DNA from 4 places in the Streptomyces sp. NPDC044106 genome. Region 2 is predicted to be linked to each of the others. Evidence: riboswitches for the same ligand, from Rfam matches in the RefSeq annotation. Region 2 holds a riboswitch; each other region holds the start of a gene.
What was found. Region 2 has a riboswitch for cobalamin ahead of AC07DI_RS35680 (cobalamin biosynthesis protein). Riboswitches for the same ligand answer to the same signal wherever they lie in the genome.

Region 1 (3,922 bases), on a different contig from region 2:
TGTCGTCTTGCCGCTGCCGTTGGGGCCGATGACGCCGACGGTCTCGCCGGGGGCGGCGGTGAGGTCGACGGCGTCGACAAGGAGGCGCCCGCCGATCTCGTAGGAGAGGCCTTCCGTGCGCAGCTCGCCGGTGGGGCGGGGGCCACCCGGTTCCACGCTCGTGCCGGGGTTCCGCGCGTTCATGCCGGGACTCCTTCGGTACGTCGCCGCAGCAGCCAGAGGAAGAAGGGGCCGCCGGTCAGCGCGGTGAGCACGCCGACGGGGATGTCCTGCGGCGCGGCGACGGTGCGCGCGGCGAGGTCGGCGGCGACCAGGAAGACCGCGCCCATCAGCGCCACGACCGGCAACAGCGCGCGGTGGGCGGCGCCGACCAGCATGCGGGCGGCGTGCGGCACCATCAGGCCGACGAACCCGATGGCCCCGCTGTAGGCGACCAGGACACCGGTCAGCAGGGAGGCGAGGACGAAGACGGTGACACGGAAGCGGGTCGCGTCCAGGCCGAGGACGGTGGCGCCCTCCTCGCCCGCGAGGAGCAGATCGAGGGGGCGGGCCATGGCGACGAGGAGGGCCGTGCCGAGGATGAGGACGGAGCAGGGCAGGGCGAGCATGTCCCAGCGGGCGCTGCCGAGGCCGCCGAGCGTCCAGTAGAGGACTTCCTTGAGGTGGTCCGCGCTGTCGGCGGTGACCAGGATGAGGCTGGTCAGCGCGGTCAGGATGTACGAGACGGCGACGCCCGCGAGGATCAGCCGGCCAGTGGCGAAGCCGCCGCCCCCGCTTCTGGCCAGGGTGTAGACGAGGACGAGCGAGAGCAGGGCACCCGCGAAGGCGGCGGCCGGGATGGTGACGGTGGTCGACAGGGCGGCGCCGAGGCCGAAGACGCCGCCGAGCACGATGGCGCAGACGGCGCCCACCGAGGCTCCGGAGGAGACGCCCAGCAGGAACGGGTCCGCGAGGGGGTTGCGGACGAGGGCCTGGAGGACGGCGCCGATGACTGCGAGGCCGCCTCCGACGGTGGCTCCGAGGATGACTCTCGGGAGTCTTACGTCGAGGACGATGGTTCTGAACGGGGAGGGTTCCGCTCGGCCGGTGAGGATCTCCATGACGTGGGCCGGGGGGATCCGCACGGAGCCGAGTGCGAGACCGGCGAGGGCGGTGGCCGCCAGGGTTGCGGTGAGGACGGTCAGTATCGTCAGGTGCCGCCCCCGTGAGCTCGGCCCATCGCCCTTCGGGCTCGTCCTCAAACGCCGGACGGGCTGGATGATCCGCCCCACGCGCTGGGTGATCCGCCCCACGCGCTGAATGGTCCGGCTCACAGCTGCGCCGCCAGCTTCCTCACCGCCTCCGGTGCTCGTACGCCCGTGACCACGTCCGACAGGCGCAGGACCGCGAAGTTCTCGTTCTTGATGGCGGGGACGTCCTGGAGGGCCGGGTCGTCGAGGAGGCGCTTCTTCTTCTGGGTGACGGTGGTGGCGCCGTAGTCGAGGATCAGGATCGTTTCGGGCTTGCGCTCGACGACCTTCTCCCAGGACGCGTCGGTGAAGGACTTGTTCACGTCGGCGAAGACGTTGTGGCCGCCCGCCCGCTCGACGATGTCGTTGCCGATGCCCCGGCCGCCCGCCGTGAACGCGGTCTTGTCGCCGCTGTCGTAGACGAAGACGGAGCGGGGCTTCTCACCCTTGGACCGGGACCGTGACTTCTCCGCGGTGGCGGCCAGTTCGCGGCGGGCGGCGCTCACCCATTTCTCGGCCCGCGCCCGCACCCCGAACGTGGCGCCGACCTCGCGGACCTCGCGGTAGACATCGTCCATGGAGACGGGGTGCCCGGCGCAGCCCTCGATGTTGAGGCGGCTGTCGATGCCGGACTTGGCGAGGGCCGAGCGGCTGCGTCCGTCACCGGCGAGGAAGGCGCTCGCGTAACCGCCGTACACGTAGTCGGGGTTGGCGGAGAGCAGCTTCTCGTAGGAGGGGTACTCCTTGGCGATCACCGGGATCGACTCGTACGCCTTCTTGTACTTCGGCAGGACCTCGTCGTCGAGGTAGGCGGTACCGGCCAGCCGGTCCTTCAGGCCGAGTTCCAGCATCACTTCGGTGGCGTGCTGGTTCATGGTGACGGCGCGCTTCGGGGGTGCGTCGTACGTCGTCCGCACGCCGCAGTTGGTGACGGTGTACGGGAATCCGGCGGCCTTGGTGGCGGGCCCGGAGTCGTCGTCCGCCGCCGAGGTGGAGCAGGCGGCGAGCGGGGCGAGCAGGGCGGCCGTGACGAGGGCGCGCAGGGGCCGGTGGGACCGGGGCATGACGGAACTGCCTCCTCCAGGGGATTTCCGCGTCCCCTGCGTTGCGTGGGAGGAAGGCGGCAGGTCAGTTCCTGACTCCCCCGCCCCAACTATGGGGTGGGGTCACAGTGGCGGGACCGTGCCGGGTTCGCACCGGCTTCCTGGCTCCTGCCGCCCTCGTTGGTAAAGATCAGTATGCCTGTACGACCTTTACCTCTTCCTCGGTGACCTCGCCGTCCACGATGCGGTACGAGCGGAACTGGAAGGGGCCCGGGCCGTCGGTGTCCGCCGTGGAGACCAGGACGTAGTGGGCGCCGGGCTCGTTGGCGTAGGTGATGTCGGTGCGCGAGGGGTAGGCCTCGGTGGCCGTGTGCGAGTGGTAGACGATCACGGGCTCCTCGTCGCGGTCGTCCATCTCGCGGTAGAGCTTCAGCAGGTCACCCGAGTCGAACTCGTAGAACGTGGGCGAGCGCGCGGCGTTCAGCATGGGGATGAACCGCTCGGGGCGGCCGGTGCCCGCCGGGCCCGCGACGACGCCGCAGGCCTCGTCGGGGTGGTCCTGGCGCGCGTGCGCGACGATCTGGTCGTGGAGGGCCTGGGTGAGGGTCAGCATGGGAGTCAGGATAAGCAGAGGGCCCGCGCCGTACCGAAGTGTGGTACGGGCGGGCCCGAATGCTGGACAACGCTCTGGGAAGCGGTGTCAGTCCTTCCCGACCGGCGTGCTGTCGGCGGTGACCGAGCCGTCGACAGCGGTCTTGCGCTTGTTGAAGGCGGCCGCCTGCGGGTTGCGGCTCTTGAGCACCAGGTACGACACCGTCAGGATCGCGGCCCAGACCGGGGCGGCGTACAGCGAGACCCGGTTGTCCTTGTCGATGCCCATCATCACGATGACCATGCCGATGAAGAGCAGCGCGAACCAGCTGGTGTACGGGGCACCGGGCGCCCGGAAGGTGGACTGCGGCAGCTCGCCGCGGTCGGCCTTGCGGCGGTAGCGGATCTGGCAGGCGAGGATCATGATCCAGGCCCACATACCGGAGATGGTCGCGAAGGAGACGACGTAGGTGAACGCCTTGCCGGGCCACTGGTAGTTGATCCAGACGCCGACCAGCATGCACGCGGCGGAGGCCGTGGTGCCGATCAGCGGCAGGCCGTTCTTCGTGAGCTTGGTGAAGAACTTCGGGCCCTGGCCGTTGAGCGCCAGGTCGCGCAGCATGCGGCCGGTGGAGTACATGCCGGAGTTGCAGGAGGAGAGCGCGGCGGTGAGGACCACGAAGTTCACGATGGCGGCGCCGACGCCGAGGCCCATCTTCTCGAAGGCGGCGACGAACGGCGAGACGTCGGGCTTGAACGTCGTCCACGGGACGACCGACAGGATCATGATGAGCGCGCCGACGTAGAAGACGGCGATGCGCCACGGCACGGTGTTGATGGCCTTGGGCAGGACGGTCTTCGGGTCCTTGGACTCGCCCGCGGTGACGCCGACGAGCTCGACGGCGAGGAAGGCGAACATCACGATCTGGAGCGTCATCAGCGTGGAGCCGATGCCGTTGGGGAAGAAGCCACCCTCGTCCCACAGGTGGGTCACGGAGGCGGTGTCACCGGCGTCGGAGAAGCCGATGGTGAGGATGCCGACGCAGATCAGGATCATGC
Region 2 (3,922 bases):
TCAGTCATGCGGCGATCCTGCCAGCCCGGCCCCGGGCGCCGCGGAGCGGAGCGCGGAAGGGGCGGTGCGGAACCGGCCCTGGCGGGATTCCGCTTACGGTCCCCCGGCGTCGGCGGGCGCGGCGGACGCGGCAGCCGGTGGGGGTGATCCGCGTCTCCTGGCCGGTTCGGGGGCCGGGCGAAGCGGTGTGCGCCGGAGACGGCCGCCGGATGGCGGAACCCGACACTCCGCCCCGTTTGCGGGCCTCCCATGGCCGCTCCTTACGATCATCTTCAGACACCTGCTGAATACGGAGCAGGGGCACTCCGCTTCGGGTCACCGCACCGCCCGGCCCAGTTCACTTTCCGTTCACCCGGATTGCCTACGTTCCACATGCCACTGACGTCCAACAGAAGCCTGGGTAAATGGAACACATCACGCTTCTCCTCGGGATCGTGATCGTCACCGCTCTCGTGTTCGATTTCACGAACGGTTTCCACGACACTGCCAACGCGATGGCGACGACCATCTCGACCGGCGCTCTCAAGCCCAAGACGGCGGTGGCCATGTCCGCCGTGCTCAACCTCGTCGGAGCCTTCCTCTCCGTCGAAGTCGCCAAGACGATCTCCGGCGGCATCGTCAACGAGGACGGACTGAAGACAGAGGTCATCTTCGCCGCGCTCGTCGGCGCGATTCTCTGGAACCTCGTCACCTGGCTGGTGGGCCTGCCCTCCAGCTCCTCCCACGCACTCTTCGGCGGCCTCATCGGCGCCGCCGTCATGTCGATGGGCTGGTCGTCGATCAACGGCGGCACCGTCGTCACCAAGATCCTGATCCCGGCCGTCGCGGCCCCGCTCGTGGCGGGCATCGCCGCGACGCTGGCCACCCGCCTGACGTACCGGATCGGCCGCGGCACCGACCAGAAGGCCACCGCCAAGGGGTACCGCGCGGGCCAGATCGCCTCCGCCGGCCTCGTCTCGCTGGCCCACGGCACGAACGACGCGCAGAAGACCATGGGCATCATCACGCTCGCCCTGATCACCGGCGGCGTCCTGAACCCCGGCGCCAACCCCCCGATGTGGGTCATCGTCTCGGCCGGCATGGCCATCGCGCTCGGCACCTACCTCGGCGGCTGGCGCATCATCCGCACCATGGGCAAGGGCCTGACCGACCTCGCGCCGCAGCAGGGCTTCGCCGCCCAGACCAGCGCCGCGACGGCGATCCTCGCCTCCTCGCACATCGGCTTCTCCCTCTCCACCACTCAGGTCTGCTCGGGCGCCGTGATGGGCGCGGGCCTCGGCCGCAAGGGCGGCGTGGTCCGCTGGTCGACCGCGACCCGGATGTTCGTCGCGTGGGGCCTGACCCTGCCGGCGGCGGGCCTGGTCGGCGCGGGCGCCGAGTTCCTCACCAAGCAGGGCCCCTGGGGCATCGCGGCCACCGCGACGCTCCTGATCGCGGGCTCGGGCGTGATCTGGGTGCTCTCGCGGCGCAACGCCGTCGACCACACCAACGTCACGGACGACGAGATCGGCCACGACGACACCGCGGTCGCCGAGCCCGCGGGCGTGGTCACCACCGCGATCGCCGCCGTCTCCCCTCCCCCGGCGGGCGTGCCTGCCGCCGCCGTCCCCGTGGACCAGCCCGTCAGGGTCACGGTCTCGGCCCCGACCACCACCACGACCGGCGCCATGGCGGACCCCGCCCGGCCCGCGACCGTGTAAGGACAGACCAGCATGAGCATCGACTGGGCAGCTCTCGGCTCCGTCTTCGGAGTCAGTCTCGCGGTGACGGTGGCCCTGGTGGGCCTGTTCACCCTCGGCGTCGTCGGCCTCTCCCGGCAGGAGACGGCGGCCGCCGCCACGGGCGGCACCGCGGCCCTGGCGCGCACCGGCGCGTATGCCTGCTTCGCCCTGTGCGCGGCGGCGGTGGCGTACGGCATCTTCCTGATCGTCGCCTGACGGCAGGGCCGTCGGCCGGTCTTCCCGGGTGGGGCGCGGAGCGTACGGAGCTCCGCGCCCCACCCGTATATCCGGATCCCGCGCGCCGGGCGTGCGCGCAACCCCGCATGTGGGCCCCAACACACTCTCCCGCCGCAGGTCAACGGCGAGTTGACGGGCCTTCGCGGACCGTGGTGGACTGCCCGGGCCAACTACGGCGGCAGAAGAGGAAGCCGGTGCGAATCCGGCGCGGTCCCGCCACTGTCACCGGGGAGCCACTCCCCGCGAGCCAGGAACTCTCGCCGCCGATCACGTCGAACCAGGGCGCGGACACCCTGAGTGAGGACATATCGCCATGCCCGGCCGCCCGGTGCCGCCCCTTCCCCGCTCGTCGAAGCCTCTCCGCAGCACGGCGACGGGCTGAGCGCATGAGTGCCGATCGCGACTTCGCGTACGGCGCCGCCGCCGGCCTCCTCGGTGACCTGCTGCTCGGCGATCCCCGCCGGGGCCATCCGGTCGCCGCGTTCGGCCGTGCCGCGGGCGCCGTCGAGCGGCTGCTCTGGCGCGACCACCGCGGCTGGGGCGCGCTGCACACCGTGGTCTGCGCGGGAGGCGCGGCGGGCGCCGCCGCCCTCGCCACCACCCTCGTACGCCGCTCCCGGGCCGGAACCGTCGCGCTGACCGCCGCCGCGACCTGGGCCGTCGTCGGCGGCACCTCGCTCGGCCGGGAGGCGCGGGCCATCGGCGGCGCGCTGGAGGCCGGGGACATCGAGGTCGCGCGGGAGCGGCTGCCGCATCTGTGCGGGCGCGATCCGCAGGCGCTGGACGCCGACGGCATCGCGCGGGCCGTCGTGGAGTCCGTCGCCGAGAACACCTCCGACGCGGTGGTCGGGGCGCTCGTGTGGGGCGCGCTGGGCGGGGTGCCCGGACTCGTCGGCTTCCGGGCCGTCAACACACTGGACGCGATGGTGGGCCACAAGTCGGCCCGCTACCGCCGGTACGGCTGGGCCTCCGCCCGCCTCGACGACGTCGTCGGATGGCCGGGGGCGCGGCTCACCGCGGGCCTCGCGGCGCTGGCCGGGGGATCGCCCGCCGGAGCGGTACGGGCCTGGCGCGCGGACGCGGCGAAGCATCCGAGCCCGAACGCCGGACCCGTCGAGGCGGCCTTCGCCGGCGCGCTTGGCGTACGGCTCGGGGGGACGCTGTCGTACGGGGGGCGGGTCGAGCACCGGCCCGTTCTGAACGCGGAGGGGCGCGACGTGCGCGCGGGGGACATCGAACGGGCGGCGAAGCTGTCCCGCCGCGTCGGCCTGCTCGCCCTCGGCGCCGTGGTCACCGCCCGCTGGGCACTTCGGTCGGCAACGTCAGGGAGAACGTCATGAGCGGTGGACTGCTCGTCGCAGGGACCACCTCGGACGCGGGCAAGAGCGTCGTCACCGCCGGCATCTGCCGGTGGCTGACCCGCAAGGGCGTGTCCGTCGCGCCGTTCAAGGCGCAGAACATGTCCCTCAACTCCTTCGTCACCCGCGAGGGCGCCGAGATCGGGCGGGCCCAGGCCATGCAGGCGCAGGCCGCCCGCGTCGAGCCCAGCGCGCTGATGAACCCCGTTCTGCTCAAGCCCGGCGGCGACCGCTCCAGCCAGGTCGTGCTGATGGGCAAGCCGGTCGGCGAGATGAGTGCGCGTGGCTACCACGGAGGGCGGCAGGCGCAGTTGCTCGACACCGTCCTGGGATGCCTGGCGGAACTCCGGGGCACGTATGACGCCGTGATCTGCGAAGGCGCGGGCAGTCCCGCCGAGATCAATCTGCGGCGCACCGACATCGTCAACATGGGCATCGCGCGCGCCGCCCGCTTCCCCGTCCTGGTGGTCGGGGACATCGACAGGGGCGGGGTGTTCGCGTCGTTCTTCGGGACGACGGCGCTGCTGAGCGCGGCCGACCAGGAGCTCGTCGCGGGCTACCTGGTGAACAAGTTCCGGGGGGACGTCTCCCTCCTGGAACCCGGGC
Region 3 (3,922 bases), on a different contig from region 2:
CGGAGCTGATGACGCGGGCGATCTCCTCGTGGCGTATCGCGAAGCCGTCCTTGATCCTCGATATGACCTCGATGCGCTCGTCCGGCGTCATCCGCGGCCACGGGCCGTGCTCGAAGGCCTTGCGGGCACCGGCGACGGCGCGGTCCACGTCGGCGGGGGCCGCGTGCGGCACGCGGGCGAAGACCTCTTCGGTGTGCGGGGAGACGACGTCGATGACGCCCTTGCCGAGCGGGTCCACCAACTCCCCGCCGATGAACAGCTGTCCGTGTTCCACGAGCTCGGTCATGGCTGACTGCCTCCTGCGGGTCCCTGCGGGGCGTTTCCTGACACCGTTTCAGAACTGATGTTTCAGAACTGATACCAGTTCTAGTTGGAGGAGTCCACGTCCGAAAGCGCCAGAAGCGCCAGAAGCCCAGGAGGCTCCGGAAGACTCCGGGAGGCTCGCGGGAGCATCAACCCGGCGGCGAGGAGGTGAACTTGGGCGACTATTGGAACTAGTTCTAGTTATAGTGGCGGGCATCAGCGACAGAGACGAGGCGCCCATGACGCGGGTGAGCGGCGGCACGCGGGCGAGCGGCCCACCGGTGATCGAGCACGGCGGCGGCGTCTGGAGCATCAAGGTCCCGATCCCCGACAACCCCCTCGGCTTCACCCTCGTCCACCTCCTGGACACCGACGCGGGCCCCGTCCTCGTCGACACCGGCTGGGACGACCCGGCGTCCTGGGAGACCCTCGCCGCCGGGCTCGTCGCCTGCGGCACCGCGGTCCAGGACGTGCACGGCGTCGTCATCACCCACCACCACCCCGACCACCACGGCCTGTCCAAAGCGGTCCGCGAGGCGTCGGGCGCGTGGATCGCGATGCACGAGGCGGACGCCTCCGTGGTGCGCCGCACCCGTGCCAACCCGCCCGAGCGCTGGTACGCCTACATGGCCGCGAAGCTCACCGCCGCGGGCGCCCCGGCCGGCCACGTCGCCCCCCTGGTGCGGGCCCGCGACGAGGGCCGCCCCCGCGCACTGCCCGGCCTCGCCCCCGCCCTGCCCGACCTCGGCATCACCCCGGGCGAGCTGCTCGCCCTGCCGGGCCGCCGGGTGCGCGCGATCTGGACCCCAGGCCACACGCCGGGCCACGTCTGCCTGCACCTGGAGGAGGACCACCCGACGGGCCTGCGCGGCCACGGCCGGCTCTTCTCCGGGGACCATCTGCTGCCCGGCATCACCCCGCACATCGGCCTGTACGAGGACCCCGACGACGACACGGTGACCGACCCCCTCGGCGACTACCTCGACTCCCTGGAGCGGGTCGGCCGCCTCGCCCCCGCCGAGGTCCTCCCCGCCCACCAGCACGCCTTCACCGACGCCCCCGGCCGCGTACGCGAACTCCTCGCGCACCACGAGGAGCGCCTGACGAGCCTGCTCACCCTGCTCGCCGAGCCCCTCACCCCCTGGCAGATCGCCACCCGCATGGAGTGGAACAGGCCCTGGGCCGAGATCCCCTACGGCTCGCGCAACATCGCGGTCTCCGAAGCGGAGGCCCACGTACGCCGCCTGGTGAAGCTGGGGCGCGCGGAGGCGGTGGCAGGGAGCGATCCGCTCGCGTTCGTGGCGGTGTGACCCGAGGGGCCCGCGGACCGGCCGGTAGAGTGAGTGCGTCGTCCTCACGTCCGAGCAGGGGAAAGTCCGGTGCGAATCCGGCGCTGACCCGCAGCCGTAATCCGACCGCAGCGTCGGTGAGCCGGAATGCCCGGCGCGGAACGTGACCGGCTCGCTTCACCGGACCCTCCGGTGAGCGGCACCGTCGAGGTATACGGAGCCGGAGCCGCCGGAAGCCGTGCTGCCCGCACGGACCGTGCCGCCCCGCTCCCCGCAGGGAGAGGCATCCGCCCCATCATGAACGTTCGTCGCAGTGCGGCGGTCCTGGCCGCCGTCGCCGTGTTCGGCTCGGCCGCGGCACCGGCCGCCTTCGCGGAGAGCAGCTCCCCGTCGCCCTCGACCGCGCTCCCCTCGGGCCTCTACGGCAAGCAGGACCCCAAGTTCGACGGCGTCTTCCGCCAGTCGTACGCCCTGCTCGCCCAGCACACCCAGGACATCGAGCCGGCCGCGAAGGCCGTCGACTGGCTGACCGGGCAGCAGTGCGCGAGCGGCGGCTTCGCGGCGTACCGCGCGGACGCGAGCACGCCGTGCAACTCCAAGACCACGGTCGACAGCAACTCCACCGCCGCCGCCGTGCAGGCCCTCACCGCGCTCGGCGGCCAGGACAAGGCGGTGAAGAAGAGCGTCCAGTGGCTGAAGTCGGTGCAGAACAAGGACGGCGGCTGGGGCTACAACCCCGGCTTCCCCTCCGACGCGAACTCCACGGGGATCGTCGTCGGCGCGCTCGTCGCCGCCGGTGAGAACCCCGCGTCCGCCAAGTCCCAGGGCGGGAAGTCCCCCTACGACGCGCTGCCGAAGCTCGCCATGGACTGCGGCAAGGACGGCGGCGCCTTCGGCCTCGCCGACGCCAAGTCCGGCAAGCTCTCGCCGAACGCCGGCGCCACCGCGGCCGGTGTGCTCGGCAGCCTCGGCCGTGGCCTCGTCGTGGCGCCCGCGAAGAAGGCCGCGTCCGGTGCCCCCAAGTGCGCGAAGCCGGACACGACGGCGCAGGCCGCGAGCAACGGCACCGGCTACCTCCTCGACACCCTCGGCAAGAACGAGGACCACCTGATGTCGTCGATGCCGGGCGTCGGCGACATGCCGGACGTCGGCGGCACCGCCGACGCCGTGGTCGCCCTCGCCGCCGCCGGACAGCAGGAGCAGGCCAAGAAGTCCGCGGTGTGGCTCACGGAGAACTCCGCGAAGTGGGCGAAGCAGTCGGGCCCCGCCGCCTACGCGAAGCTGATCTTCGCCGCGAACGCCGCGGGCCTGGACCCACGCGACTTCGGCGGCGCCGACCTCGTCAAGCAGCTGAACGCCCAGGGCCCGCCCCCGCAGTCCGCCTCCGACCACGCCTCGGCGTCGGACAAGGACGAGAAGAAGGACGACGACGGCGGTGTCAGCGTCTGGTGGATCGTCGGCGTCGGCATGGTCGCCGGCATCGGCATCGGCTTCCTGTACAGCGGCAACCGCAAGAAGAAGCAGCCGTGACGGCAGGCCGTGGGCGGCTGCTGCTCGGGGTGCTCCTCGCCGCCGTCGTCGGCGTCCTCGTGGCCGCGCCCGCCCAGGCCGCCGGCTACCGCTACTGGTCGTTCTGGGAGCGGGACGGCGGGCAGTGGACGTACGCGAGCCAGGGCCCGGGCACCGCGCGCCCCGACGACGGTGACGTACAGGGCTTCCGCTTCGCGGTCTCCGAGGACTCCAAGGAAGCGGCGAAGCCGCGCGGCGCCGCGGACTTCGAGGACATCTGCGCGGACACCCCGGCCGAGGACGGGCACAAGCGGGTCGCGCTGGTCGTCGACTTCGGCACGGCGGGCGACGCGCCCGGCGGTGAGCGCCCGCCGAAGCCGCGTACCGCCTGCGCCAGCGTCGCCGACGACGCCACCAGCGCGGAGGCCCTCGCCTCGGTCGCCGAACCGCTGCGCTACGACAGCAAGGCACTGCTCTGCGCCATCGACGGCTACCCGAAGTCGGGCTGCGGCGAGCAGGTCGCCGCAGACGGCAACGACCGGCAGGAAACGACCGCGGCCCCGGGCGGGGACGGGGACGACGGCGGTCCCTCCCTCGGCCTGATCACCGGGGCCGCCGCCGTCGCGCTGCTCGGCGGTGCCGCGGTCTGGCAGGCCCGCCGCCGCCGCGGCTGACGCGGCCGGACGACGGACAGCACGATGACGGACCACGGCAGCGGCGCGCCCGGCCCCCTGCGGCGCCGCCTCGCCCCCGAGGCGCACCGGAGCAACGCCCTGCACCCGGGCGCCTGGTGGGTGTGGGCCATCGGCCTCGGCACCGCC
Region 4 (3,922 bases), on a different contig from region 2:
CGCCATCCTCACCTCGCGGGAGATCGCCGGGGCCCTCGGTGACGTGGGCGTACCGGTGAAGGTCGTCGAGGACTTCACCAGCGCGGCCGAGGCCGACCGCGTGCTCAGGGACACCTACGACGTATGAGGATCACCTACGTCGTCTGAGGGACATCTACGACGTCTGAGGGGCACCTGCGACGTCTGACGGCCCGGCCCCCGGGCAAGGAGAACCACCATGGACCGGCTCGTGTCGATCGCCGAGTTTCTCGTCAACGAGATCCTCAGCCAACCCGCCTACCTCATCGGCCTCATCACGGCCGCGGGCCTGATCGCGCTGCGGAAGCCGACCGGGCAGGTCGTCGGCGGCGCCATCAAGGCGACGCTCGGCTTCCTGCTCATCGGGGCGGGCGCCACGCTCGTCGTCGGCGCCCTCGCCCCGCTCGGCGAGATGATCCAGGGCGCGACCGGAGCGCACGGCGTGATCCCCACCAACGAGGCGATCGTCGGCATCGCGCAGCAGGAGTACGGCGCCCGCGTCGCCTGGCTGATGATCCTCGGGTTCGCCATCAGCCTGGCCCTCGCCCGCTTCACCCCCCTGCGCTACGTGTTCCTGACCGGGCATCACATGCTGTTCATGGCGACCCTGCTGACGATGGTCCTGGCCGTCGCGGGCCGGCCGTCATGGGTCGTGGTCGTCGTCGGCGGAGTCCTGCTCGGCATCCTGCTGGTGGCCCTGCCCGCCTTCGCACACCCCTGGACCAAGCGCGTCACCGGCAACGACAGCGTCGCGATCGGCCACTTCGGGACGGCCGGGTACATCGCGGCGGGCGCGACAGGGCAGTTGGTGGGCAGGCGCAGTCGCAGCACCGAGGAGATGAACCTCCCCGAAGGGCTGCGCTTCCTGCGCGACTCGATGGTGGCGACCGCCCTGTCGATGGTGCTGATCTACGTGATCATGTCCCTGGTCTTCCTCGGGAAGGTGGGAAAGGAGGAGGCGTTCAAGGCGTTCGGCGAGCACGGGGCCGCGGGCGCGAGCGGTGTCGGCGACTACGTCATGCAGTCGGTCATGCAGGGCCTGCAGTTCGGCATCGCCGTCGCCGTGATCCTCTTCGGTGTCCGCACGATCCTCGGTGAACTCGTCCCCGCCTTCCAGGGCATCGCCCGCAAACTGGTGCCCGGCGCGGTGCCCTCCCTCGACGCGCCCATCGTCTTCCCCTATGCACAGAACGCCGTCCTGGTCGGCTTCATCGCCAGCTTCACCGGCGGTCTTGTCAGCCTCGGCCTGCTCGCCTGGGTCTTCCACCCGGCCTTCGGCCTCGCCCTCGTCCTGCCCGGCCTCGTCCCGCACTTCTTCACCGGCGGCGCGGCGGGCGTCTACGGCAACGCGACCGGCGGCCGTCGCGGCGCGGCCCTCGGCGCCTTCGTCAACGGCGTCCTCATCACCCTCCTGCCCGCCCTCCTCCTGAAGGTCCTCGGCGCCTTCGGCGAGGAGAACACGACCTTCGGCGACGCCGACTTCGGCTGGTTCGGCACGCTCACCGGCTACGCGGCCAAGACGGGCGGGACCGGCGGAGTCGTCCTGATGCTGCTGCTCGGCGCGGCGGTCCTGCTCGGCGCGGTCGTCTTCCAGAAGCGCGTCGTGGAGACCGGCTGGGACCCCGGAGCCCACCGCGACGCCCTGCTCCCCGCGCACAGGGCGGGCTTGCCGTCGGCGACCGGGACCGCCGCGGGTTCACCCGTTGCGTACGCGAAGATCGCGCCTCCGCGCGGTGCCCCGAAGCCGCCCCCGCCCCCGGACGACCGGCCCTGAGCAATGCCCGTGTACAGCCTCTGAACAGGGGCGCACGCGGTGGTACACGCGCCCGCGTCTGCCACCCCCACCACCATGGCGCGAGTTGTCAGCAGATCAGTTGCGCACTAATGTCACCACGCCTTGGTGCTCGGGAAATCCGGTGTGATGCCGGTGCGGCCCTCGCCACTGTGATCGGGAAGTCCGGCTCCAGCCCTCGCGGCAGCCACTGGGTGCACACGTACCCGGGAAGGCGGAGTCCGGTCGGTACGACCCGTCAGCCAGGAGACCGGCCAGGGCGCGTTGTCCATCCACGAGGTGCTGGAGAGGGTCTGCCGAGCCATGCACATAGCCGAGGGTTTCCTCCCGCCGGCGCACGCGATCGCCTGGGGCGTAGCGTCCGCGCCGTTCGTCGTCCACGGAGTCCGCTCCCTGACCCGTGAGGTCAAGGAGCACCCGGAGAGCACCCTGCTCCTCGGCGCCTCCGGGGCCTTTACTTTTGTCCTTTCCGCACTGAAGATCCCGTCCGTCACGGGCAGTTGCTCGCACCCGACGGGAACCGGGCTCGGAGCGATCCTGTTCCGGCCACCCATCATGACGGTGCTCGGCACCATCACCCTGCTCTTCCAGGCCCTGCTGCTCGCCCACGGCGGCCTCACCACCCTGGGCGCCAACGTGTTCTCGATGGCGATCGTGGGGCCCTGGGCCGGATACGCGGTCTACCGGCTCCTCAAGCGGTACGACGTGCCGCTCATGGTCGCCGTGTTCTTCGGGGCGTTCGTCGCCGACCTGTCCACGTACTGCGTCACCAGTGTCCAGCTGGCGCTCGCCTTCCCCGACCCCAGCAGCGGGTTCCTCGGCGCGCTGGGGAAGTTCGGCGGCATCTTCGCCGTCACCCAGATCCCCCTCGCGGTCAGCGAAGGACTGCTCACCGTCCTGGTGATGCGGCTGCTCGTGCAGTCCAGCAAGGGCGAGCTGACCCGGCTCGGCGTGCTGCTGCAGGGCAAGCGGAAGCAGACCGTGACGACGACGACCACGACCACTACGGAGACGGGGGCCAGCGCCTGATGAGCCGGAACGCGAAGATCAACATCCTGCTGCTCGTCGTCGTCGCCGCGCTCGCGGTGCTGCCCCTGGCCCTCGGGCTCGGCGACGACAAGGAAGAACCGTTCACCGGCGCCGACTCGCAGGCCGAGACGGCGATCACCGAGATCGAGCCGGACTACAAGCCGTGGTTCTCCCCGCTGTACGAACCCCCGTCCGGGGAGATCGAATCGGCGCTGTTCGCCCTGCAGGCGGCCCTCGGCGCCGGTGTGCTCGCGTACTACTTCGGGCTGCGCAAGGGGCGCCGCCAGGGCGCGGAGCCGGCGCGAACTCAGCAGGAGCGGACGGAGCAGGCGGCCGGTACGCAGGCCGACGCCGAGGGCGCCCGGCCCGAGACCGAGCAGGTCTGATCCGGCGTGCTGCCCATCGACGCGGCGGCGCACAGCAGTCGCTGGCGCCGCCGCCACCCCGTGGACAAGGCCGTGCTCGGGCTCGGCCTCACCGTCCTGGCCATCTCGCTGCCGCCCTGGCCGGGCGCCGCGCTCGTCCTGGTCACCGCGCTCGTCCTGCTGCTCGGCCCCGCGGGCGTGCCCCCTCGCAAACTGTGGCGCGCCTACCGGGTGCCGCTCGGCTTCTGTGTCACCGGCGCGCTGACGCTGCTCGTCCAACTCGGCGGTCCCGACGGATTCGTCACGTTCGCCGACGGCGGCCCGGCGCGCGCGGGCGGCCTCCTCCTGCGCACCTCCGCGGCCTCCCTCGGCGTGCTCCTCTTCGCCTTCACCACACCGATGTCGGACCTGTTGCCCCGGCTGGTGAAGGCGGGCGTGCCCGCACCGGTCGTGGACGTGGCACTCGTCACTTACCGGATGAGCTTCCTGCTCCTCGACTCCATGAGCCGGATCCGGCAGGCCCAGGCCGCCCGGCTCGGTCACACCACTCGCGCCGCCACCTGGCGTTCCCTGGCCGGTCTCGGCGCCACCGCGTTCGTGCGGGCCTTCGACCGGGCGAGCCGTCTGCAGGCCGGGCTCGCGGGACGCGGCTATGACGGCACACTGCGCGTCCTCGTGCCCGACGCCCGCATCTCGCGGCCCTTCGTGGCCGTCGGCG

Region 1: linked by a shared signal. The riboswitch ahead of AC07DI_RS13075 (ABC transporter substrate-binding protein) and the one ahead of AC07DI_RS35680 (cobalamin biosynthesis protein) in region 2 are both predicted to bind cobalamin.
Region 3: linked by a shared signal. The riboswitch ahead of AC07DI_RS20585 (prenyltransferase/squalene oxidase repeat-containing protein) and the one ahead of AC07DI_RS35680 (cobalamin biosynthesis protein) in region 2 are both predicted to bind cobalamin.
Region 4: linked by a shared signal. The riboswitch ahead of AC07DI_RS31860 (energy-coupling factor ABC transporter permease) and the one ahead of AC07DI_RS35680 (cobalamin biosynthesis protein) in region 2 are both predicted to bind cobalamin.

The regions. Positions count from the first base shown of each region.
Region 1 covers NZ_JBWKFZ010000006.1:291,063-294,984, forward strand. Annotated here, with positions in the region: gene AC07DI_RS13065 (ABC transporter ATP-binding protein) at 1-183, opposite strand, end outside; gene AC07DI_RS13070 (FecCD family ABC transporter permease) at 180-1,193, opposite strand; gene AC07DI_RS13075 (ABC transporter substrate-binding protein) at 1,310-2,293, opposite strand; cobalamin riboswitch at 2,339-2,459, opposite strand; gene AC07DI_RS13080 (M67 family metallopeptidase) at 2,463-2,885, opposite strand; gene AC07DI_RS13085 (amino acid permease) at 2,973-3,922, opposite strand, start outside.
Region 2 covers NZ_JBWKFZ010000029.1:60,219-64,140, forward strand. Annotated here, with positions in the region: gene AC07DI_RS35665 (class II aldolase/adducin family protein) at 1-8, opposite strand, end outside; gene AC07DI_RS35670 (inorganic phosphate transporter) at 405-1,700, shown strand; gene AC07DI_RS35675 (hypothetical protein) at 1,713-1,937, shown strand; cobalamin riboswitch at 2,095-2,234, shown strand; gene AC07DI_RS35680 (cobalamin biosynthesis protein) at 2,345-3,298, shown strand; gene AC07DI_RS35685 (cobyric acid synthase) at 3,295-3,922, shown strand, end outside.
Region 3 covers NZ_JBWKFZ010000010.1:334,912-338,833, reverse strand. Annotated here, with positions in the region: gene AC07DI_RS20595 (aldehyde dehydrogenase) at 1-286, opposite strand, end outside; gene AC07DI_RS20590 (MBL fold metallo-hydrolase) at 543-1,613, shown strand; cobalamin riboswitch at 1,636-1,765, shown strand; gene AC07DI_RS20585 (prenyltransferase/squalene oxidase repeat-containing protein) at 1,890-3,122, shown strand; gene AC07DI_RS20580 (SCO2322 family protein) at 3,119-3,775, shown strand; gene AC07DI_RS20575 (energy-coupling factor transporter transmembrane component T) at 3,800-3,922, shown strand, end outside.
Region 4 covers NZ_JBWKFZ010000022.1:38,554-42,475, forward strand. Annotated here, with positions in the region: gene AC07DI_RS31850 (PTS sugar transporter subunit IIAB) at 1-127, shown strand, start outside; gene AC07DI_RS31855 (PTS ascorbate transporter subunit IIC) at 218-1,792, shown strand; cobalamin riboswitch at 1,900-2,083, shown strand; gene AC07DI_RS31860 (energy-coupling factor ABC transporter permease) at 2,114-2,839, shown strand; gene AC07DI_RS31865 (energy-coupling factor ABC transporter substrate-binding protein) at 2,839-3,225, shown strand; gene cbiQ (cobalt ECF transporter T component CbiQ) at 3,232-3,922, shown strand, end outside.